Regions from separate parts of the Marinomonas maritima genome, predicted to be linked through region 2. Evidence: riboswitches for the same ligand, from Rfam matches in the RefSeq annotation. Region 2 holds a riboswitch; the other holds the start of a gene.
The links. A riboswitch is a leader RNA that binds a small molecule or an ion and turns the genes downstream of it on or off. The one in region 2 is predicted to bind thiamine pyrophosphate.
Positions count from the first base shown of each region.

Region 1: linked by a shared signal. The riboswitch ahead of thiD (bifunctional hydroxymethylpyrimidine kinase/phosphomethylpyrimidine kinase) and the one ahead of thiB (thiamine ABC transporter substrate binding subunit) in region 2 are both predicted to bind thiamine pyrophosphate.

Region 1 covers NZ_JAMZEG020000001.1:930,954-938,848, forward strand. The annotation lists gene M3I01_RS04495 (2-oxo acid dehydrogenase subunit E2) at 1-407, opposite strand, end outside; gene M3I01_RS04500 (alpha-ketoacid dehydrogenase subunit beta) at 434-1,411, opposite strand; gene M3I01_RS04505 (thiamine pyrophosphate-dependent dehydrogenase E1 component subunit alpha) at 1,404-2,594, opposite strand; gene M3I01_RS04510 (LysR family transcriptional regulator) at 2,941-3,837, opposite strand; gene M3I01_RS04515 (MFS transporter) at 3,962-5,164, shown strand; TPP riboswitch at 5,250-5,350, shown strand; gene thiD (bifunctional hydroxymethylpyrimidine kinase/phosphomethylpyrimidine kinase) at 5,425-6,288, shown strand; gene M3I01_RS04525 (ABC transporter ATP-binding protein) at 6,278-7,069, shown strand; gene M3I01_RS04530 (ABC transporter permease) at 7,056-7,862, shown strand.
Region 2 covers NZ_JAMZEG020000003.1:149,706-157,600, reverse strand. The annotation lists gene msbA (lipid A export permease/ATP-binding protein MsbA) at 1-1,587, shown strand, start outside; gene M3I01_RS12830 (3-deoxy-D-manno-octulosonic acid transferase) at 1,590-2,816, shown strand; TPP riboswitch at 2,839-2,960, shown strand; gene thiB (thiamine ABC transporter substrate binding subunit) at 3,054-4,079, shown strand; gene thiP (thiamine/thiamine pyrophosphate ABC transporter permease) at 4,091-5,713, shown strand; gene M3I01_RS12815 (thiamine ABC transporter ATP-binding protein) at 5,673-6,404, shown strand; gene M3I01_RS12810 (hypothetical protein) at 6,911-7,804, shown strand.

The sequences.
Region 1 (7,895 bases), on a different contig from region 2:
CTGGCGATGGCTTTACCACTCTGGGCTAATAAAGGGCAAGGTGCTGAGTCGCTGGCGCGATTAACACTCTCAGCTTGCTGTTCTCCGGCCCAGTTTTGCGTCTGTGACTGTGACGCAGCGTCAGTAGCCGCTAGTTCGTCTGTTGCCTGCTCCTGCGAAGGTGTTGCGCTGGCGACTTCTATTTCAAATAAGGGTTGATGAACTTTGGCTATTTCCCCTTTGGCGTAATACAGCTTGCTGATGCGGCCCGTGTACATGGAGGTGATTTCTACTAAGGCCTTGTCTGTCATCACATCGGCCACGGATTGATCTTCCACAATCTGCATGCCTTCTTGAATATGCCAGTCTACGAGTTCGCATTCGATGATGCCTTCACCGATATCCGGCAGAATAAAGTCGATTTTCATTGCTGTGCTCCTGTCAGTATCGATGGTTAAAACGTCATGCTGGCGATGATGGCTTCATAGGTTTTAAGGTGGTCTGGCATATATTCTTTTTCCAGCGCCAGCGGGAAAGGGGTGTCTAACCCAGTCACCCTAACGATGGGCGACTCTAAATATAAAAAGCATTGCTGCTGAATTTCGGCGGCAATTTCGGCGCCAAAACCACAGGTGCGGCTAGCTTCATGATTGATGATCAAGCGGCCAGTTTTGCGCACGGATTCGGCGACTAGATCGCGGTCCCACGGTAACAGGGTGCGTAAATCAATGACTTCGCAGGAGATGTCTTCTTGTTCCGCCATATCGGCGGCTTTTTCAATGGCCTCCATTTGAGCGCCCCATGCCAACAGCGTAATGTCGCGGCCGCTGCGGACGATTTCCCCTTTGCCCAGCGGTATTTGGTAATCCCCATTGGGGACTTCGCCAATGGAAGCGCGATAGAGCTTTTTGGGTTCAAAAAATATGACGGGATTGTTGTCTCGAATGGCCGCCAATAATAAGCCCTTGGCTTGTTCTGGATTACGCGGTACCACCACCACTAAACCTGGGGTGTGGGTAAAATAGGCTTCTGGCGATTGCGAATGATAGAGGGCCCCGTTGATACCGCCGCCGTAAGGAGTCCGTATGGTCAGGCGGCCCACATTAAATTCATTGCCCGAACGATAACGGAACTTGGCGGCTTCATTGACGATTTGATCGAAGGCCGGAAAAATGTAATCGGCAAATTGTATTTCGGCAATGGCCGTCATACCTTGCGCGGCAACACCATTGGCAAAACCAATAATGCCTTGCTCGGTTAATGGGGTATTAAAACAGCGTTGGACGCCATGTTTGTCTTGCAGTTGGCTGGTGGCGCGAAAAACGCCGCCAAAATGCCCCACATCTTCGCCGAAACAAAGGGCGCTTGGGTCTGTTGTCATGGCAATGTCTAACGCGCTATTAATGGCTTGTAATAGATTCATCTTACTCATTGCCAAACCTCCATGCTGTTTTTTTGTAGGCGTCCGGGTATTTACGGATATGTTGTTCTAGGGCGGCCTGTTGTTCTTGTAAGTGCCAAGGTTGGCTTTCATAGACATCATTAAACAAATCTTCCAACGGTGGCGCGGGTACTTTTTCGGCGCGTTTCATTGCGTCTACCACGGTTTGGCGGTGATGCTGTTGGCGGGTTTCTTCTTGGCTTTCATCCCACCAGCCTTGCAGTATCAGCCAATGCTTCATACGGGACACTGGGCATTTTGCCCGCCAAGTGTCTTCTTCGGATTTATTACGATAACCGCTTGGGTCGTCTGAGCTGGAATGCGCCCCAAGGCGATAGGTCATGGCTTCGATCAATACCGGTTGGTGATGTTCCACGGCAAGCTTACGGGCTTCTTGGGTGGCTTTGAGTACGGCCAACACATCGTTGCCATCAACACGAATGGTTTTTAAGCCATAGGCAACGCCTCTTGGCGCAATGCCGTCGCCTGCGTATTGCTCATGGGCGGGTGTGGAAATGGCGTAACCATTGTTGCGACAGAAGAAAATAAGCGGCACTTTGAAAACTCCCGCCATGTTTAACGCCGCATGGAAATCCCCTTCAGAGGCGGCGCCTTCACCGAAATAACAGATCACACAGTTGTTTTTTTGTTGGGCTTTTAAGGCAAAGGCATAACCAGTGGCTTGAGGTAATTGTGTGGCTAAGGGCGAGGAAATGGTCATGTAGTGGAGTGCATTAGAACCATAATGAATCGGCATTTGTCGCCCTTTGCCTAAATCCTTTTCATTGGAAAAAATCTGGTTCATAAACTGATCGGGTGTAAAACCACGAAAGGCCAGTGACCCTTGTTCGCGGTATTGCGCCATGATCATATCGTCGTCCACCAACGCCGCGGCGCTGCCAATATCGGCGGCTTCTTCACCAGTTTCTGTCATGTAAAAGCTGATGCGGCCCTGACGTTGTGAGGCGAGCATGCGCTCATCAAGGGCGCGGATAAATAGAAAGGTATCGTAGATTTTTAGTGCCAGTGTTTGATCAATATCTGGCATAGCGGCATCAGGGTAAAGCGTGCCATCGTCTTTTAGTATACGCAAAGTCGGTATAGTAAGAGATGAGCTATCAGAAAATACAGGGCAATGCACGATCGGCGCATCTGTCTTGCGATTATCACTCATAGTTGACCTTCTCATTTTTATTGTTATGTCTATCGATTGTGTCGGTAGCATGGTGCATAGAGATGGGATCACCAAAAATATGCCTACCGACTTTAATACCGAATGGCTATCTGTGTAAAGATTAGTCTAGTGAAGCTTTGGTGATTTTTTAAGGCAGACAGTACAAGGATTTAGACGCAGAATAGGGTTCGATTTTTTGGGATTTATTTAATTTCTTTTAAATCAGGTGTTTATGTATTCTTTCGGATTTTTAGGGGTGAGATTTAATTGGCATTAATAACGTATAAAACGCCTGTTTTAGTGTTATCAAGCCTGTTGAGGGACAGATATTGTCACTCGACTAGGCTTACCTTTGCTGTGGATTGGCGGATTCGCATCCATGTTCACTAACAAAGTCGAGAAAAGCGCGGTTAGCTTTAGAAAGGTAACTGTCTTTTCGCCATGCGATTCCAAGGTCTAACCAGATGGGTGGATCAAAGGAGCGTGTGATCAGTTGGTCGTCTTCCTCTATTACCATAGCGAGTAGCGTGGAAATGCCAAAGCCTTGTTGAGTGATGGATTTAATGAGCGGAATGAGGTTGGTTTCAAAGCCAATGTTAGGCGTTTTTTTACAGGCTTTGGCTAGCTTGTCGACAATTCGTCGATGAAAATACCCTTCTTTAAACATGACCAATTCTTCTTCGAAAAAAGCGTCAGGCGAGACTCGCTCTAGTTGACTAAACGGATGATCGGTCGCGACGGTCACTAACATTTCTTCTCTAATCAATGCTTGGGTTTGCAGGCTGTCCGGTAAGGTTTCAGCGACAATAACGCTTAAATCTAACTCACCATTTTCGAGCATTTTTTGCAGCTGCCAAGTTCCACCTTCAATGACTTTTAACATGATTGTCGGATAGCGGTGTCGGAATGCCATGAGAATGGGTGGGAAATAGTAAGACCCCAACATGCTGGGAATGCCCACACGAACTTCACCTTGACTCAGGCCTTTTAGCTCGCTCATTTCGAGTAATGCGTCGTCGGTTGCTTGGATGATTTTTTCGGCGTGCAAAAGCAATTTTTTGCCTTCATCCGTCAGACCGATATTTCGGTCTGCTCGGTGGATTAGGGTTAAACCTAAATCCAACTCTAACTTTTTGATTGCCATACTGACGGCAGGCTGAGCGACACCAAGCTGCTGAGCGGCTTGTGTAAAGCTCTGAGTTTTAGCAATGGCAATGAAATAACGTAGTGGCTTAATGTCCATCAATAATTCTTATGAATTGGATAAGGTAGATATATTTTATTGATAAATTGGCTGGGCGTATAGTGTGCCAATAATATTTGCCTTGTTGGGGCGATTTTCGCGATGTTGATACTGGAGTTTTGTTGTGATTGAAGTGAATAGCTCGGTTTTTTGGCGAGGAACCTTAGCCTTAGTGATCGGCTCTTTTATGGTCTTTGCCAATGTGTACGTCACTCAGCCTTTGTTGCCTATGATAGCGAACGAGTTTTCGATTAGTCCGCTTCAGGCCAGTGCCAGCTTTACGATAACGACGCTGACTTTAGGGATATCGTTACTCTTTTATGGGCCAATATCAGACGCGTTAGGCCGAAAAGGCATCATGGTGATGACCATGGTGGGCATTACGTTAACGACCTTCTTCTTGTCCTTGGTGCAAAGCTATGAGTCTCTACTGGCATTGCGAGCCTTGCAGGGATTCTTCTTGGCGGGTTTGCCTGCTATTGCAGTGGCGTACTTGGGGGATGAATATACGCCAGAAGCCTTGATGGTCGCCGTCGGTTTATACATCAGTGGCAACACGTTAGGCGGCATTGGTGGTCGTCTTATTGGTGGCTTTGTCGGTGAGTGGTTAGGGCGTTCTGCAACGTTTGGGGTGATGAGCGCTATTAGTTTGGTTTGTTTGTTGGCTTTTTTCTTTTTATTGCCTAAATCACAACACTTTGAGCCCAAGCCTTTGCGAGTCGGTCATATCTTGATGAATATGAAGGATCATCTACAGAATCGCCGTTTGCTAACCTGCTATTTAATTGGTGGGTTTAGCTTCTTTATTTTTATCAATCAATACAGTTATGTCACCTTCGTACTGGAAGCGGCACCTTATAACTTAACGGCAAAATACGTCGGCCTGCTATTTTTAACGTATTTGTCTGGCACCTTAGGGTCGGCCATATCGGGGAAGCTTGCGAAACGTTGGAGCCAACCTAACATTATAGTATTAGGCACCTGCATTTTTATGTTTGGTTCTTTAGTGACACTGGGAGGTTCTTTAATGGCCATTATTATCGGCTTACTCATTAATAGTTTTGGCTTCTTTTTAAGCCATTCGACGGCCAGTAGCTACGTGAGTCGAAACGCGAAACACGCCAAAGCCAGTGCGTCTTCTTTGTATTTAGTATTTTATTATTTAGGCGCCAGTATGGGTGGTTTTTATCTCGATCCGTTCTGGCAAGCCAATGGCTGGACGGGTGTCATCATGGGGTCTTGGTTGGTACTAGGTGTGGTGGCGCTTGCTGGTGTGAGCTTGATCAAAGACAACAAGCGTACGGTGCAAATTACGGCGACAAGTTAGTGTCATCATACCGCTTTACTGTCTGGTTCTTTGTCTAACTTAAATTATCCTTTGTTGCGCTTTCGATGAATCTTGTTAGTATTGCCGCCTATAGTCGGGGGGCCGTTAAGGCTGAGATTGCATATTTGCAGACCCGTTGAACCTGATTCAGTTAATACTGGCGTAGGGAACTATACATCTTGTTATTGATGATTGGTGATTCTACTCCTATCTTAATGTAACTTGATTTAGTTCCAGAACGCCCGTTCTTGGAGCTTTATATGCCGAGTGATATCACAACCCCTTCTGCTCATGTGTCTAAAAGTACATCTAACACGCCCATCGTTTTAACAATCGCCGGTTCTGACAGTGGCGGCGGAGCGGGCATCCAAGCCGATATTAAAGCCATGTCTGCGACAGGAAGTTACGCCTGTTCGGTGATTACCGCGATTACCGCTCAAAATACACTCGGCGTTTCTGCCATTTTCCCTATCCCTCTTGAGCACATTGAAAAACAACTTGATGCGGTATTTTCTGATCTGAATATCATCGCGGTCAAAGTAGGGATGTTGGCAGACTGCGACACAATCAAATTAGTTGCGGCAAAGCTCAAGCAATATCGCCCTAAATTTCTAGTGGTTGATCCTGTCATGGTGGCGACCAGTGGGGATCTTTTGCTAAAAATGACGTCCATTAATACGCTCAAATCCGAATTACTTCCCTTGGCTGATCTCATTACCCCCAACCTTCCTGAAGCCGCTGCATTAACGGGCTCTCTTGTGCCAACCGATGAAGCATCCATGTCGTTAATGGTCGACAAACTGCGTCAGTTGAAAATGAAAACCGTGCTGTTGAAAGGTGGGCATTTGGAAGAAGACGAAAACAGTACTGACTTTCTGATCTTTAACGATCGCCTTGAGGTCTTAACCTCACCACGTATTCAGACTCGCAATACGCATGGCACAGGCTGTACATTATCTTCAGCGATTGCCTCGTATTTGGCGCAAGGTAATGACTTGCTGCAAGCGGTTCAGTTAGGCAAAAAATACATTACTCAAGCAATCGAGCACGCAGATGAATTGCAGATAGGTCGTGGTCACGGACCGGTAAACCATTTTTTTAATGGCCACGCCAATGTCCGCTAATGTGGCGGCTTTTCCAGTCCCACAACCTTCGATTAAGATAACGATTGCTCAAGGTTGTTTACGGTATCTCGATAGTAAAACGCCTACGTTAAACCATCTTAATATGACCATGCCAGCAGGGCAGTGGACGTGTGTTTTGGGGCGTAGTGGTTGTGGAAAAACCTCGTTGTTACGTTATCTTGCCGGTTTGCTTGATCAACAAATAGAGTGGTCTGGCGAGTTAAAAATTGAACCAGCGAACCGTGCGCTGAAAGATCAAATTGCTTACATGGCGCAGCAAGATTTATTGATGCCGTGGTTGTCGGTATTAGACAACGTCTTGTTAAGCTCTAAATTCGGAGCTCGGGGAGACTTCGTCGCTTATGATCAAAAAGTACAAGCATTGACGTTGCTGGAAAAAGTGGGGCTTGCCGATCATGCCAATCGTTTACCTCAACAGCTATCGGGTGGCATGCGTCAACGTGTCGCCTTGGCAAGAACCTTGATGCAGAACAAACCGGTTGTCTTAATGGACGAACCATTTTCTGCATTGGATGCGGTGACACGCTATCGATTGCAAGATCTAGCTTGCACCCTACTGCAAGACAAAACCGTTGTTTTAATTACCCACGATCCACAAGAGGCGATTCGCCTTGCTCACCATATCTACATCATGCAAGGAAATCCCAGCACGGCGGCGTTCTTAACGACGCTTGAGTCTTCTACACCACGCACATTCGATGCCGAGGGAGCTCAGCTTCAGCAGCGAATAATGGCGTGTTTGGAGCATGATGATGGATGATCTTATTCGTACTGTTTCTAAACCACATCAAAAAGAAAATAGGAATGCGAGTCTGCATTCTGCGCTTCGTATTGTGGTGAGCTTTGTCGTTATTTTGGGATTGTGGCAAGCCGTCGTGGTTGTTTTTGCTATGCCTACGTTTATTTTGCCGGCACCTTTAGACGTCTTCGAAAAGTTACTGCAACGGCGAGAGGTTCTTTTTAAGCATACGCTGGTGACGGGGGCAGAAATAGTACTCGGCTTATTTTTAGGTCTGTTTATGGGGCTGTTTTTCGCCTTACAAATGTTGTTGTTTAAGCCGATAAAACGCTGGTTACTGCCTATTCTAATTGCGAGTCAGGCGATTCCGGTTTTTGCCATTGCGCCACTGTTGATGATTTGGTTGGGCTATGGGATTGCCTCCAAAATTGTGATGGCCGCGATCATCATTTTTTTTCCTGTCACCACCTGTTGCTACGACGGTTTACGTAATACGCCGTTGGGTTATCTCGATCTTGTCAAAACCATGGGGGCTACAAAATGGCAGAGACTCCGTCATATTCAATTTCCCGCGTCTTTACCCACGCTGGCGTCTGGAATTCGTGTCGCCGTGGTGATTGCGCCTATAGGCGCAGTAGCAGGGGAATGGGTGGGTTCTAGCGAAGGTTTGGGTTATCTAATGTTGCAAGCCAATGCGCGGATGATGATTGACGAGATGTTCGCGGCGTTGCTTATTTTATCTTTACTGTCCGTCTCACTTTATTTTGTCACCGATAGGTTATTAAAAAAATTCATTCCGTGGGGTGTTTCGTAAACGCCGCGCATTCAAATATTTCGACACGTGTTA
Region 2 (7,895 bases):
GGGAATATTTCTGATAGCCGATTAATGATTCCTTTGGCAATTTTAGGGGTTTTTATTGCTCGAGGTGTAGGGACATTCTTGGGTAACTACTTTATGGCGAAAGTAGCGAATAATGTCGTATTCGATTTACGCACCAGTATGTTTAATAAATTGGTGCTTCTTCCTTCTAATTATTACCACTCTATTCCTACTGGTCGCTTATTGGCCAAACTGACGTATGACACGGAGCAAGTAATTGGTTCTATTACTCAGGCAATACGAGTGCTGCTACGAGAAGGTTTAACGGTCGTTGGTTTATTGAGTTACATGATTTACATGAACTGGCGTTTGTCTTTGTTGTTTCTGTTGGTTGTTCCTCTCATTGGCTTGGTTGTTTCTTATGCTTCTAAGCGTTTTCGTAAATTGAGCACTCGCATTCAAAATGCGATGGGTGGCGTTACAGATGTCGCTTCTGAAGCCATTAAAGGGCACGAAGTTGTTAAAATATTTGGTGGCAGTGAATATGAAATCGAGCGATTTCGTGGCGCGGCAAATGAAAATCGCCGTTCCCAGCTGAAAATGGAAATGACTAAGTCGCTAAATATTCCTATTGTTCAGTTTATCTTAGCAATAATGATGGCCATTTTAGTATGGTTTGCTTTGAGCCCAACGATTAGTTCTCATATGTCTCCTGGCGACTTTATTGCCTTTCTTACTGCGGCAGGGATGTTAGGTAAGCCTATTCGCCAGTTAACCGATGTGAACAGTATTTTGCAAAAAGGCATTGCCGCGTCTTACAGCATTTTTGACTTCTTAGATTTACCGGAAGAAGTGGATAAGGGGCAAACACCAGCGGCACGTTTGAAAGGAAATATTGAGTGGCGTTCTATGTCATTTAAATATCCCGGTGCGGATAAATTGGCGCTGAAAAATATCACTTTGTCCTTACCTGCTGGGAAAACCTTAGCACTGGTTGGACGTTCTGGTAGTGGTAAATCCACTATGGCAAATTTGATTCCTCGTTTTTACGACTTTGATGATGGTCAATTAAACATTGATGGTGTTTTCCTCAATGATTATAAACTGACAGAGCTGCGCTCTAATATAGCCTTGGTAAATCAACAGGTTGTGCTCTTTAATGGTACAATTCGGGACAATATCGCATACGGTTTTTTGCGTGACACCAGTGATAAAGAGGTTATTGAAGCGGCTAAAGCAGCGAATGCTTGGGACTTTATTCAAGAGCTTGACCATGGACTAGACACCATGGTTGGTGAAAATGGTGTGCTTTTATCGGGTGGTCAGCGTCAGCGTATAGCTATTGCGAGAGCCATTTTAAAAAACGCGCCTATTTTAATTCTGGACGAAGCAACGTCTGCGTTGGATACCGAATCAGAGCGAGCTATTCAGGTTGCATTGGATGGTTTAATGGCGAATCGAACAACCATTGCTATTGCCCACCGCTTATCGACCATAGAAAATGCCGACATCATTGCCGTGGTTGATCATGGTGAGATTATTGAGCAAGGCTCACACAGCGAGTTGCTGGCGATGAACGGGGCTTATGCGCAACTTCATAATCAACAATTTAGCGAAACGCCGGCTTAATTATGTGGCTGTATCAAGCGTTATTGGTTTTATTTACGCCGTTAATTTTATTAAAAATTCGACGATTTAAAAAAACGTACTCACATTATCGAGCGCAAGAGGCTTTGGGCTTTTGGCCTGCGGTTGAGGCTGACCTTTGGATTCACTGTGCCTCGGTCGGAGAAGTTCTTGCGGCTCGACCACTGGTACTCCAATGGCGAGAAAAATTCCCTGCGAGCCGTCTTTTAATTACCACCATGACGCCAACAGGCGCAGAGCAAGTAGGCAAAGAGTTTCCTTTTGCTGAGCATAGATATTTGCCGATGGACTGGAGCAGCAGTGTTAGCAGGGCGCTGAAGAAACTGGACTGCAAACATCTATTGATTATTGAAACAGAGCTTTGGCCCAATCTATTAAAACACGCTAAGCGGTGTGGTTTACGTATCGATGTCGTGAATGCCCGTTTGAGCGATCGTTCCTTTCAGCGCTATAAAAAACTCTCTCTTGTTTCTCGCCCTTTATTTAAATTCCCTGATAGTTTTTTAGCCCATGCGCAAGCGGATGCCGCTCGTTTTGAGGCGCTTGGTGCGAAAAAAGTATTGGTTACCGGAAGTATTAAATTTGACCTCGCGGTTGCTCCTGAGGTTTTACAGGCTAATTGGCGTCGACAGCTTGGTTCGCGTTTTGTCTGGGTGGGGGGAAGTACTCATCATGGCGAAGACGACATGTTATTGCGTATACATAAGGCGCTTTTACCAAAGTATCCAGACGCTTTATTAATATTGGTTCCTCGTCACCCTGAACGCTTTGGTGCGGTTTATGCTTCGGCGAAGCAGTCTTTTGAGCGAGTTGCGCTACGCAGTCAAACGCCACCAGATCAATGGTGTGATTTTGATGTGGTGATTGGGGATTCTATGGGCGAAATGATGAATTATTATCAAGCTTGTGATGTCGCTTTTGTTGGTGGGAGTTTGATTAAGCGCGGTGGGCATAATCCCATCGAGCCTGCATTACTGGGTAAAGCGATTCTTGTTGGGCCTCATACCTTTAATTTCTTAGATATCACGAATCAATTGTTGCAAGTAAATGGCGCCGTGCAATGTCAGGATGAAGCGCAATTACAACGTGCTATTGTTACTCTTGCTGGTCAATCTTCTCAGCGATATCGGCTAGGGCAAATAGCGTTGCGTTTTGCTGAGAAGAATCAAGGTGCAGTGACTCGGGTTCTTGCGGAAATAGACTTCCGCTGAGGGACTCTTTACAATGAAGGTACATTATCTCATGGGGTGCTTTGTCTTATATTAAGAAGACAGAAGCTGAGAAGCGAATTAATCGCTAACCCACCGAACCTGATCCAGATTATGCTGGCGTAGGAATCGAGATAGCAAGTTTCGCTACAGTAATATCGTAGATTGAAAGCAGTACTCTTGATAAGCGTACCTTGCCATTTCCCTGTACGCCGCTCACTTATTGTTAGGAGCGACACCTTGAAAAAACTTTCCTTTAGTACCCTTCTCACCACTTCCTTAATGACGTTAAGTGCAACCTTAGGCGTGGCATTTTCTTCTGCTACGTTGGCGGCAGAAACGCTTAATGTTTATACGTATGACGCTTTTGCCTCTGACTGGGGTCCAGGCCCAAAAATAAAAGCCAACTTTGAGAAAGAATGCGGTTGTGAGCTGAATTTCGTGGCACTGGATTCGTCTGTTGGTATTTTGTCTCGAGCTCAATTTGAAGGGAAGTCTTCTCAGGCTGATGTGTTGTTAGGTCTAGATCTGAACTTAATGGAAGCGGCGAAAAAGAGTGGTTTGCTTGCTGAACATGATGTTAACACGTCTGCTGTGACCATTGCTGGTGGTTGGAAGGATAACGTGTTCGTACCATTTGATCAGGGCAACTTTGCCTTTGTTTATAACTCTGAAATATTAAAAAATCCCCCTACAAGCCTTAAAGACATTGTTGATAATCAAAACCTACGAGTGATTTATCAAGACCCTAGAACCAGCACGCCGGGTTTAGGTTTGTTGTTATGGATGAAATCGGTCTACGGCGATGACGCCGCAGCGGCGTGGGGTCGGTTAGCAAGTCATACCGTTACTGTGACGAAGAGCTGGTCAGATGCGTATGGTTTGTTCTTAAAAGGGGAGGCTGATGTCGTGCTGAGTTACACCACATCTCCGGCTTATCATATCGTCGCGGAAGGCGTCACGAAGTATAAAGCGGCGCAGGCCAGTGAAGGGCTTTATCCACAGATTGAAGTGGCAGCCATGATGAAAAGTGCGCCTAATCCTGAATTGGCGAAACGTTTCATGCAGTTTATTCTGGAGCCTGGATTTCAATCAACGGTGGCGACTGGTAACTGGATGTTGCCTGTTGTTAAGTTAAATGAGGCGTTGCCAGCGGCGTTTGATAGCGCATTACAACCTACTAAGGTGCTTACTTTACCAGCTGGCGATGTGGCTACCAATCGCAAGGCTTGGGTGAATGAGTGGCTGAATGCCACAACACGATAAGTTAGGTTCGATTGCTTTTTTTTAGCGCTGTTAAAGGCCTACTACCGGCGTTACTGGGAGTGGGTTTTTTCTTATTCATGGGAGCGGCCAGTTTGGCGGCTCTTTTACGTTATAGTGACATCAGTAGTTGGTCTGAGTATTTATATGACCCCTACTTGTGGCGTGTGGTACGTTTTTCTTTGTGGCAGGCCTTGCTGAGCAGTGGTATTAGTCTGTTGATTGCTATTCCTGTTGCTTCTTGTCTTATTCATCGCCAGTTTCGTGGTCGAGCCATTTTGTTGCAGCTTTTTGCTGTGTCTATGGTGGTACCGACCATTGTGGCTATTTTAGGTTTGGTGGTGGTTTACGGTCGTACCGGATGGTTGAGCCAATTGTTTGGCGTGCAAATTCCTTTGTATGGGTTGGTGGGTATTTTATTGGCCCATGTGTTTTTTAATATGCCTTTGGCGGTGCGTTTGCTGCTACAAGGCTATGGTTTGATTCCCTCCGGTCAGTGGCGCCAAGCTTCTCAGTTAGGTTTTTCTCGCTGGTCGGCATTTCGTTTGATCGAATGGCATTATATGAAAAAAGTACTGCCGGGTGCGTTTGTACTGATCTTTATGCTGTGCTTTTCCAGCTTTGCCGTGGTGTTAAGTTTGGGCGGTGGTCCTAAGTCTAGTACCTTAGAAGTGGCTATTTATCAGGCGTTAAGATTTGATTTTGATTTGAATAAAGCGAGTTTTCTATCCTTGTTACAGGTAAGTATTTGTACTTTGTTTGCGGTGGTTGTTTACCGTATTGCACCTATTAATCAACAAGATGCCAGTGTGTTAGCGGTAAAAAGTTATCCGGTGAAAGATACTTTTTTGGCGAAAGGTGCAGACTGCATAGCATTATTGTGTGTGTTGGTCCTGGTTATTCCGCCTTTTTTAGCCATCTTCGATCCGATTTTTTCTCCTTTATTTTTAACGACTTTGTTGTCATCTGGTTTGTGGCAGGCGGTGTTGGTTTCTTTGAAGATAGCCTTGCCTGCCGCGATAATAAGCTTGTTATTAGGTGTGTGCTTCGTTGTGCTGGCGCGTTTTTGCATGGCGCGACACTATTTAAGAGTGTTACCGAGTAAACTTGAACACCTTGGTAATATGATTTTAATGGTGCCTGGGTTGGTTATCGCGACAGGATTGTTTTTGTGGTTACGTGATTTAGATTGGGGTTTTCAATCTAGTTATTGGATCGTAGTTTGGGTGAACGCTGTGATGGCGCTGCCTTTTGTATTGCGCGCGCTAATGCCTGTGTTGTATCAACAGGAACGGCGTTTTCGTAATTTGTATTTGAGTTTGGGGATTCGGTCTTGGTCACGGTGGTGTCTAGAATGGTCTTTGATTCGCGCTAGTATGGCGCAAGCATTTGGTTACGCTCTTTTGCTATCTCTTGGTGATATGGGCGTGATCGCATTATTTGGCAGTCAGGGACTGGTGTCATTGCCTTTGTATCTTTTTCAATTAATTGGTTCTTATCGTCTAGAAGAAGGTGCTTGTGTTGCTGTGGTGTTGATTTCCCTTTGTTTGATTTTATTTTATTGCTCATCTCGCTTCATTGGTGGAAAGGCAGACAGTGGAAAAATGGCTGGAGGTAGGTCGCTTGTTAACCATTAATCTTCAATACAACTGGGAGGCATTTCATGCGGATTATCAGGTTGATATCGCGCCTGGTATGACGACTTTGTTAGGAGGCAGCGGCGAAGGGAAAAGTACGCTTTTACATTTATTGGGCGGCTTTCTAGAAGGGAGTGGAGAGCTGAGCTTTAAAGGTGATTCACTACTGGCCTTACCTGTCTATGAAAGGCCTATTTCTACATTATTTCAGAGCGATAACCTGTTTCCACAATTGACGGTTTGGCAAAACGTCGCGATTGGCTTATCGCCTTCCTTATTTTTAAATATTGAACAGCAAGAAAAAGTGGATTGGGCATTAGGAAAAACACAGCTTGTTGATAAAAAAGGGCGTTTTCCACAGGCTTTATCTGGAGGTCAAGCTCAGCGAGTTGCAATTGCTCGGGCGCTAGTGCGCAAAAAGCCCATTTTGTTATTAGATGAACCTTTTAGTGCCTTGGATCCTGCGTTGCGTGAAGAAATGCTTTATTTAGTCAACGATGTCACTCAAGAGCTTGGTTTAACCACGTTGCTGGTGTCTCATTTACCTCGTGAAGCGAGCCTTGTTGGTGGGCGTGTTATTTTAATTGACGGGGGGCGAGTTGTGGCTCATGAGCCGGTCTCTGTATTGGATCAAGATAATGCCCCCCCGCTTTTTTCCGCTTATCTTGGTGCTTCTCACCGTTCGACTTGATCGCATGTTCCCTAGGCTTTAGTGGACTAAATTATCGACTTTGATATGATTAGAAAGTTGTAGAAATTTTTAATCAATCTGTGGATGAGGTGCTTTAGCTAAGGGGCTTAATTCAAGAATAGACTCTGGTGTGAAAAAGTGAGAAAGAACAAAATCCTATAATGATAGGGAAGGTATATAATATTTAATTAGCTGATGTGTGCTCAGTTCTGTAAAAAAATACGATAAGTGAGAGAACTGAAATACCTACTTGCTACTTATCGAAATTTTAGGGTTAGAGTGATAATGATTTTCGTTAATGATCTACCAGGTATTTTTTATTGCCAAAAAATTAAAACTTACTGCATCATTGGTTGGTTTTTTAGTAATAAAATGAGCTTGACTGGATTAATAATTACTCTGATGTCTCTTGATTTTATAAATGAGTGATTTTTTCTATTGACGAATTTTCTCATGATATTTATTAAGTTATTTATACTATAAGGTTTATGAAGAATAGGTTTGAAATGATATCTAAAATAGTCAAAAAAATAAAACAAAGAAAGTTGATTATACGTAATATGAGAGACATTAATTCACTTATAAGAACAGAGGTAAAAATAGAGCAGCTGCAATATATGGCGTTAAACTCAGATAGGCCTTTAACCACAGACGAATGTCAACTTGGTAGCCCTGTAATTGTAAGCTTAACAACTTTTTCAAAAAAAATTCATGAAGTACATTTAGCTATAGAGTCCATTGCCCAGCAGTCGATTAGGCCTGATAAAATAATACTTTGGCTAGATGAAGATGAGTTTTCAATTGAAACTATTCCAAGTATATTAAAAAGGCAAATCAATAGAGGCCTCGAAGTTAGGTTTTTTGCTAATATAAAATCTTATAAAAAAATAGTTCCAACATTAATATTTTTTCCTGATTCTTATATTATAACTATAGATGATGATGTTCTATATGCTAACAATATGATAGATATCTTAGTGAAAGAACAGAAACGCTTCCCAAAAATGATAATTGGCCATAGAGGTCATAGAATGACTTTTTATGGAGCTAATTTACCGAAACCATACAGACAGTGGGATTATGATGTTGATGATGATACAAGTTCCCATAATATAATGTTGACAGGGTGTGGAGGTATAATATACCCACCGAAATCTTTGCATCTCGACGCTACAAAAATTGATATATTTCAAAAATTAAGTCCAAATGCTGATGATTTATGGCTTAAAGTAATGGCAATTAAAAGCGATACTCGATGTAAGAAAACAGAGCATTCAGATGGTGGTCATGCATTAAAGAGTTACAGAAATATAGGGTTGGCACAAATAAATGTGAAAAATGGAGGGAATGATCAGCAATTAAAAAAATTGATAGAATATTATAAAATTAAGTTTGATTAAATAATTAATTTTAGTTTTTTTAAAGGCTCTCTTGAGACTTGATTATGTGTAATAAATATTTCTTCTGAGTTTTAATCATTAATGCCGTGGA